2 regions of the Oceanithermus desulfurans genome follow, and region 2 is predicted to be linked to the other one. Evidence: riboswitches for the same ligand, from Rfam matches in the RefSeq annotation. Region 2 holds a riboswitch; the other holds the start of a gene.

Region 1 (4,326 bases), on a different contig from region 2:
GGCATCGTGCTGCTCGGCGTCTACCTGCGGGTGGCCCCCTTCGTGGAGCGCCTCAGCCTCAGCGAGGACCAGCTCTGGGAACGGGTCGAGAAGATCATCCGCAAGTACTTTGGCAAGCGGGGTGAACAGGTCGTCAAGGACAACATGACCGCGATCCAGCGCGGCTACCGCGAGATCATCGAGGTACCCGCCGAGGTGATCGCCACCGAGCCCGAGGAGGTGGGGGCATGAAGGACAAGAAGATCGTGATGGGCGAGCTCGAGCTCGAACTGGAGCTGCTACCCGAGCCCGAGCCGCTGGACATCCCCAAGTTCAACCAGGACTTCAGGTCCGTCGTCGAGGCCTACAACGAGGGAAGCGCCGACCTGGAGATGCCGGCCGACGAGCGGCTGGCCCGCTCCCACATCGCCCCGGGTACCGGCTCGTACCGCGACTTTTCCTACATTGCGCCCGACATTCCCCACTACATCGCTTCCAACTGCACCGCCTGCATGGAGTGCGTGACCGAGTGCCCCGACACCGCCATCCTGGCCAAGGTGCTCCCCGAGAACCTCGTCGAGGAGGAGCTCGCCAAGATCGAGGACCCCGAGACCCGCGAGCGCATGCGCGCCCACTTCGCTAAGACCAAGAAGTTCTACGATCTGCCGCAGAAGAAGGGCAAGGAGGCGGGCCTCTTCTCGATCTTCGTCGACCCCACCAAGTGTAAGGGCTGCGCCGAGTGCGTGGCCGTCTGCGACGACGACGCCCTCGAGATGGTGCGCAAGGAAGGGGAGATGGTTCCCCACTACAAGGAGGAGTTCGACTTCTTCAAAAGCCTCCCCGACACCCCGATGGAGTACATCAACGAGCGCACCCCCATCGACCTGATGCTCACCGACAAGACCCACCTCTACGTGGGCGGCGCGGGGAGCTGCGCGGGATGCGGCGAGGCCACGGCGCTGCGCATGCTGGCGGCGGCCAACGCCTTCGCCTACGACGACCAGTGGGGCATCGTCGCGGCCACCGGCTGCAACACCGTCTACAGCTCGACCTACCCCTACAACCCCTTCCTGGTGCCCTGGACGAACTCGCTCTTCGAGAACGCCGCCACCGACGCGATGGGCATCCGCATGCGCTGGGACCAGATGGGCTGGCAGGACAAGAAGCTCTGGGTCGTCGGCGGCGACGGCGCGATGTTCGACATCGGCTTCCAGGCCCTCAGCCGCATGCTCGCCTCGGGGATGGACATCAACGTCATCATCCTCGACACCCAGGTCTACTCCAACACCGGCGGGCAGGCCTCGACGAGCACCTACATGGGTCAGGAGACCAAGATGTCGGCCTTTGGCAAGAAGCTGAAGGGCAAGACCGAGCACCGCAAGGAGATCGCCGAGATCCTGATGATGCACCCCGACGTCTTCGTGGCGCAGACGACCGCGGCCCACTTCAACCACTTCTACAAGGCGGTCTTCGCGGCCAACGAGTACGAGGGGCCCTCGGTGCTCGTCGTCTACACCACCTGCCAGCCGGAACACGGCGTGGCCGACGACGCCTCGGCGCGGCAGGCGCGCCTGGCCGTGGATAGCCGCACCTTCCCGGTCTTCGTCCACGACCCGCGCAAGGGCCAGCACCTGAGCGAACGCCTCGACCTGCGCATGAACCCGGCGATCTACGACGATTGGTACACCGACCCCAAGACCGGTCAGCCGCTTACCTTCATCGACTTCGCCCGCAGCGAGCAACGCTTCGCCAAGCACTTCGACAAGGACGGCAACCCCAGCGAGGTGCTGCTCGCGGTCCAGGAAGAGCGGCTCAAGAACTGGCGCCGGCTGCAGGAGCTGGCGGGCATCCTCGACAAGAAGAAGCAGAAGGCCGCGGGCGACTAGCCCGCAGCGCATGAACGCCGCAGGGCCCGGCCCTGCGGCGTTCGCCTGGCGGGCCGCCGCGGATCAGCCGAGCCGGGCCCCGAGGGGTTTCAGCATCTCCTTGAGCAGCTCCACCCGGCCCAGCGGGTAGAGGTGGGCCCCGTCCATGCCGGCGGCGTGCAGCTCGCGCAGGACGTGCTGCGCCGCGCGCATGCCCGCGGCGCGGCCTTCCCGCTCCAGGTCGGCCACCAGCGCCTCGGGGACCCGCGTCCAGCGGCCGACGTTGCGGGCCATCTTGAGTGAGCGCAGCGGCAGCACCCCCCAGAGGATGGGCACGGGGCTCCTTCCCCCCAGAGCGTCGAGGAAGGTGGCGGCGGTCTCCGGGCAGAAGACGGGCTGGGACTGGGCGAAACGGGCCCCGGCCTCCACCTTGGCCCAGAACTTCTCGGCTTCGGCCGCCAGGTCGGCCGCTCCCGGGTTGACGGCCACCCCCGGGGTCAGATCGGGAGCGCCTTCGAGGCTGCCGCCGCTGAGGTTTTCGCCGCGGTTGAGGCGGGCGATCGTCTCGACCAGCCCCACGGCACCGAACTCGTAGACGGGGCGGGCCTCGGGGTGATCGCCGCGCTCCGGGGGGTCGCCCCCCAGCACCAGGACGTTCTTCACCCCCAGCGCCCAGGCCCCCAGCAGGTCGGCCTGCAGCGCCAGCCGGTTGCGGTCGCGCGCGGTCAGGTGGGGGATCACCTCCACCCCCGTGTGGTGCTGGATCAGGTGCGCCAGCATGATGCTGTTCATCCGCAGGTTGGCCATGGGGGCGTCGGAGACGTTGACGGCGTCCACGTAGCCGCGCAGGATCAGGGCTTGTTTGAGGGTCGGGGCGGGATCAGCGCCGCGCGGAGGGTCCACCTCGGCGGTGAGCACGAAACCGTGGCCAAGTTTGTCGGTCAGGCGCATCGGGGCTCCTTCCTCCTCACCGGAGGAGGGAGATCGCTCCCTCCTCATCGTTCCCCCCTGGGGGCTGGCATTGGCACCTTGCGGATTCCCGCCGGTTGCCGCGGCGTCGTCGGGCCAGTTCCCTCGGCCGCTCGGGATGAGGAGCGTACGCACGGGCGTACTGGGTGGAAGTATACCTATGCAGTTCGGGCTTGTAAAGCTAGCCGCGGCGGCTGCGCTTGCGGTCCTCGCTGTCGAGCCAGATGGTGACGGGGCCGTCGTTGACCAGGGCCACCCGCATGTGGGCGCCGAACTCGCCGGTCTCGACGTGGACCCCCTGCCGCAATAGCGCTTCGACGAACCGCTCGTACCAGCGTCGTCCCTCGTCGGGGTCGGCGGCGGCGGTGAAGGAAGGGCGGTGGCCCTTACGGGTGTCGGCGTAGAGGGTGAACTGGCTGACGACCAGGGCCTCGCCGCCGGTGTCGAGGAGGCTCCGGTTCATCTTGCCCGCTTCGTCGGCGAAGATGCGCAGGTTCACCACCTTGCGCACCAGGTAGTCGAGGTCTTCGGCGGTGTCGCGGCGGCCGGCGGCGAACAGAATCAGAAGGCCGCCGGCGATCTCCCCGACGACCTCGTCCGCGACGGTTACGCTGGCCTGGGAAACGCGCTGGATCAACGCCCGCATAGGGGCATTCTACGCCGGGGTCAGAGACTGTAGGCGTAGTAGCCGTAGATGCCGGGGCCGGTGTGGGAGGCGATCACCGCGCCGATCTCGGAGGTGTAGACCTCCTCGATCCGGTCGCCGAGGGTGCGGATCTCTTCGCGCAGGGCGTGTACGGCCTCCTCGGCGCCGGTGTAGAGGTAGAAGACGCGTACCCGCTCCCGGCCTTCGGCCCAGTCGCGAAACGTCTTGACCATCTCCTTCAACGCCCGCTTTTCGCCGCGGGCGCGGCCCGCGGCGTCAACGACGCCGCCCCGCACCGTGAGGATGGGCTTGATGTTGAGCAGGTTGCCCAGAAAGGCCTGGGCGCCGCCGATGCGGCCGTTCTTGCGCAGGTAGTCCAGGGTGGCGACCACGAAGCGGACGATGTGGTCGTCGCGGATGCGCTCGAGCTCGTGTACGACCTCTTCGAGCCCGGTGCCCTCGCTGAGCAGTTCGTGCGCCCGCAGCACCATCATGCCGATGCCCGCCGAGGCGGCCTGCGAGTCGAAGACCTGCACCCGGCCGCCGTACTTCTCCGCGGCGATGCTGGCCGACTGGAAGGTGCCCGAGAGTTTCGAGGAGATGTGAATGGAGAGGACCCGGTCGGCGTGTTCGAGCGCCTCGGCGTAGGCCACCTCGAAGTCCTGGGGCGAGGGCTGGCTGGTCGTGGGCAGGTCGGTGCCCGCGGCCACCCCTTGGAACAGGTCCGTGGGGGTGATCTCCTCCCAGTCCTTGAAGGTCTTTCCTTGAAAGTGGACGTAGAGGGGTACGACGCGCACGCCGATGCGCGTCCGTAGTTCAGGGGGGATGTCGCTGGTGGAGTCGGTGACCAAGGCTACGTTCATGTCT
Region 2 (4,326 bases):
CGGCGTGGCCGAAGATTTCCTTGAACCGGGGGCGCACCATCCAGTCCTGCAGCAGCGCCCGCAGCTGCAGTTCGAGCCCCGGCACCCACTCGGTGTTGCCGCGGCGGAGCAGCACCACGGCGAGGGCCACGACCGCCGCCAGCGCCAGCGCCACCTCGCCGAGCCGCACCCGGTGCTCCCAGGCCTCGGCGATCAGCCGGCGCAGGTCGCGGTCTTTGGGCCAACCCGCCAGGGCCACCAGCAGCGGCGGCACCGCCAGCGTGAGCAGCACCCCCTTGAAGGGCACCAGGCCGGTAATCGTCTGGGTGTTCGAGCCCAGCGCCGCCAGATAGACCGCCCCGACGAGGGCGTAGCCCAGCGCCGCCAGCCAGGCCGTCAGGCCCCGGCGGTAGCGTACGAAGCCCAGCGAGGCGAAGACGAGCGCCGCGAGCAGCGGTCCCGCCGCCGCCCCGGCGTAGACGAAGCCGCCCAGCAGCAGGCCCAGCGCCAGCAGCACCCCGAGCGGCTGGGGGAAGGCGAGGGCCAGCAGCCCCAGCCCCGCCAACACGCCCACCCAGGCGAGCCGGGCGTAGGCCGGGGGTTCCAGGGTGCGCGGCAGCGGCTCGCCCAGCGCGATTCCGCTCGCCGCCAGCCCTTGCTCGACGCGCTCGATGAAGCGCTCGGTCTTTTCGGGGTCGGGCCAGGGGCGGAAGTAGAGGATCTGGTGCCCGCGTTCGCGCGCCGCCAGCAGGTACTTTTCGGCGGCGGCCTCGGGGCTGAGCTTGAGCTGCCAGTCGGCGGGCAGGCTGAAGACGCGCAGCGTCGGATGGTCGCGCGCGATCTGCAGCAGCCCTTTCTGCTGCGCGCCTTCGACGAAGCCCACCGGGGCGGTGACCAGCTCCGCCGTCTGGCTCAGGCGGTCGGGGTAGCCGAGCACCTCCTCGCCGGCGAAGACGACGGCCTGCACCGGTTCGGGCAGCGGCGGCGGCCAGCTGCGCAGGCGGTCGTTGTAGGGGCGGTAGACGATGTAGTTGCCCTTGCGGTAGCGCTCGAGGATGAAGCCGCGGTCCGGCCCCAGGGGCATCGTGAGCACGTCCTTGGGGAAACCGATCCAGACCCGGTCGAGCCAGGCGACGCGGTGCTGCGGCAGCGTCCAGGCCTTCGCGATGCGCTCGAGCTCCTCCGGGTCCCGCGGCGAGAGGTAGAACCACCCGGGCTCGAAGCCGCCGCCCGGGTGGATGAGCCTGAGCAGGTTGCCGTCGGCGTAGAGCGCCTTGCCGCGCTCGACCCAGTCCTGGGTGCGCAGCTCATAGACGCCCAGGCCGCGTACCCCCAGGTCGCGGTAGCGGTCGAGCAGGGCGTCCAGGTCGAGGCCGCGCAGCCGTGCCTCCTCGCGCACCGCCTGGCCGTCGAGGGTGAGCACCACCGGCCCCGGCCGCTCCACCTGCCAGCGGGCGTAAAGCGCCGCCAGCGAGGGCAGCAGGGCGAGCAGCAACAGCAGGTGCAGGAGCTTCTTCACGCGGCCCCCAGGATGCGATGGATCCGGCTCGTCAGCATCTCGAGCGCCGGCTCGTTGTGCCCGCCGTGGGGGATGATCACGTCCGCAAAGCGCTTGCTGGGTTCCACGAAGGCGATGTGCATGGGGCGGACGAAGTTGAGGTACTGCTCGATCACCGATTCGGGGCTGCGCCCGCGCTCGTCCACGTCGCGGCGCAGACGGCGGATGAAGCGCACGTCGGGGTCGGCGTCGACGAAGACCTTGAGGTGCATGCGGCGGCGCAGCTCGGCGTCGTAGAGGGCGAGGATGCCCTCGAGCACCACGACGGGCGCCGGGCCCACGGGCCGGGTCTCGCGGGCGCGGGTGTGCTCGACGAACGAGTAGAGCGGGCTCTCGACGGGCTCGCCGCGCACCAGCCGGCTCAGGTGGTCGATCAGCAGGGGCATGTCGAAGGCGTCGGGGTGGTCGTAGTTGATCCGGGTGCGTTCCTCGAAGGTCAGGTGGTCCTGGTTCTTGTAGTAGTTGTCCATTTGCAGCAGGGCCACCCGGTCCTTGCCCACCACCTCGATCACCCGGCGGGTGACCGTCGTCTTGCCGCTGCCGGTGCCGCCCGCGATGCCGATGACGAATCGTTCCATGCCGTCCCCCTTTATACCAGCCGTTCCCGTGAGCCGGATGGGGCCGCGACGGGCGTGCTTGACAGCGGCGGCCGCAGCCGCTAAACTTCGCCCTAACCGCGCCGAGCGCGGCCAAAATCCGGTGCGTTCTCTTATCCAGAGCGGTGGAGGGACCGGCCCTGTGAAACCGCGGCAACCGGTGGGGAAACCCACGCCTTGGTGCCAATTCCGGCCCGCGCGAGCGGGAAAGATAAGGGAAAGGGCAACCCCTTTCCTGAAGTCTTCAAGAGAGCGAACGGAAAGGGGAGTTTTCTTTCCCCGGAAAGGAGCAGGTATGCCCGAGTACCGGTACGCAACCCTAGCGCTGCACGCAGGCTACACCCCCGAGCCCGGAGGCCCCCGGCAGGTTCCGGTGGCCCAGTCCACCAGCTTCGTCTTCGAAAGCGCCGAACACGCCGCCCGGCTGTTCGCGCTCGAGGAGGCGGGACCCATCTACACCCGCATCGGCAACCCCACGGTGGCCGTACTGGAGGACCGGCTTGCCGCCCTCGAGGGAGGCGCGGCGGGGCTGGCCGTGGCCTCGGGGCACGCCGCGCAGTTCCTGGCGCTCACCGCCGTGCTGCAGGCGGGCGACAACCTGGTGAGCCTGCCCGGCCTCTACGGGGGCACGGTCAACCAGTTCAAGGTCACCCTCGCCCGCCTGGGCATCGAGACCCGCTTCACCAGCCCCGAGGCGCGGCCCGAGGAGTTCCTGGCGCTGACCGACGACAAGACGCGGGTCTGGTACCTGGAAAGCCTTTCCAACCCCGCGCTTTCCATCCCCGACTTCGACGCCGTCGCCGAGGCCGCCGCGGAGGCGGGGGTGGCCGTCTTCGTGGACAACACCTTCGGGATGGGCGGCTACCTCTTCCGGCCGCTGGAGCACGGCGCGGCGGCGGTGCTGCACTCGGTCACCAAGTGGATCGGCGGGCACGGGGCGGCGATCGCCGGGGCGCTCGTCGACGGCGGCCGCTTCGACTGGGCGAACGGGCGCTACCCGCTCCTATCCAGCCCCCAGTCCAGCTACCACGGCTTGGTGCCCACCGAGGCCTTCGCGCCGGCGGTGCTGGCCACCGCGGCGCGGGTGGGGGGGTTGCGCGACGTGGGCCCGGCGCTCAGCCCCCACGACGCCTACCTGCTCCTGCTGGGGGTGGAGACCCTGGCGCTGCGCGCCGAGCGGCACGTGCAGAACACCCTCGAGCTGGCGCACTGGCTGCGGGCGCGGCCCGAGGTGGCCTGGGTCAACTACCCGGGCCTCGAGGACCACCCCAGCCACGCGCGCGCCCAGCGCTACTTCGGCGGCCGCCCGGGGGCGGTGCTCACCTTCGGCCTCCGCGGCGGTTACGACGCGGCGGTGCGCCTGCTGGGCCGGCTCGAGCTCGTCAGCCACCTGGCCAACGTGGGGGACACCCGCACCCTGATCATCCACCCCGCCTCCACCACCCACGCCCAGCTCGCGCCCGAGGCGCTGGAGGCCGCCGGGGTGGCGCCGGAGATGCTGCGCCTCAGCGTCGGCCTCGAAGACCCGGACGACCTCAAGGCCGACCTGGCGGCGGCGCTGGAGGGGTAGGGTGGCCACGCTCGTCTACGAGGAGATCGGGGAGCACGAGGCGCTGGCGCTGCTGCCAGAGCCGGCCGCGGGCGAGCTCCGCCCGCGGCCCAGGCGCGCGCGCCTGGGCCGGTTCGCTCTCGAAGGCGGCGGGTCGCTGCCCGCGCTGGAGCTGCGCTACGAGACCTACGGCACCCTCAGCCCCGCCCGCGACAACGCGGTGGTGGTCTTCCACGCGCTCACCGGTTCGGCCCACGCCGCCGGCGTCTACGAAGCCGAGACCCTGGCCTCCCTCTCGCCCTACGAACGGGCGTTCGGGGCGCGGGGCTGGTGGAACGAGGTGGTGGGGCCGGGGCGGGCGCTCGACACCGGCCGCTACTTCGTGATCAGCGCCAACGTCCCGGGGAGCTGCTACGGCTCGAGCGGACCCCACCAGGACCCCGGCTTTCCCCAGCTCTCACTGCGCGACATGGTGCGCGCCCAGGCGCGGCTGCTCGACCACCTGGGCGTGCCCACGGCGCGCGTGGTCGGCGGCAGCATGGGCGGCATGCTGGCGCTCGAGTTCGCGCTCGAGTTTCCAAAGCGCACCCAGGCGCTGGCCGTCTTCGCCGCCCCCGCGCGGCAGGGGCCCTGGGCGCGCGCCT

The links. A riboswitch is a leader RNA that binds a small molecule or an ion and turns the genes downstream of it on or off. The one in region 2 is predicted to bind S-adenosylmethionine.
Region 1: another riboswitch for S-adenosylmethionine. It lies ahead of HNQ05_RS08505 (methylenetetrahydrofolate reductase); the one in region 2 lies ahead of HNQ05_RS05220 (O-acetylhomoserine aminocarboxypropyltransferase/cysteine synthase family protein).

What each region holds. Positions count from the first base shown of each region.
Region 1 covers NZ_JACHEZ010000006.1:51,482-55,807, forward strand. Annotated here, with positions in the region: gene HNQ05_RS08495 (2-oxoacid:acceptor oxidoreductase family protein) at 1-231, shown strand, start outside; gene HNQ05_RS08500 (thiamine pyrophosphate-dependent enzyme) at 228-1,865, shown strand; gene HNQ05_RS08505 (methylenetetrahydrofolate reductase) at 1,929-2,795, opposite strand; SAM riboswitch class I at 2,837-2,938, opposite strand; gene dtd (D-aminoacyl-tRNA deacylase) at 2,995-3,459, opposite strand; gene HNQ05_RS08515 (fatty acid kinase binding subunit FakB) at 3,480-4,322, opposite strand.
Region 2 covers NZ_JACHEZ010000003.1:222,532-226,857, reverse strand. Annotated here, with positions in the region: gene HNQ05_RS05230 (DUF5693 family protein) at 1-1,498, opposite strand, end outside; gene udk (uridine kinase) at 1,495-2,115, opposite strand; SAM riboswitch class I at 2,244-2,351, shown strand; gene HNQ05_RS05220 (O-acetylhomoserine aminocarboxypropyltransferase/cysteine synthase family protein) at 2,429-3,703, shown strand; gene HNQ05_RS05215 (homoserine O-acetyltransferase family protein) at 3,705-4,326, shown strand, end outside.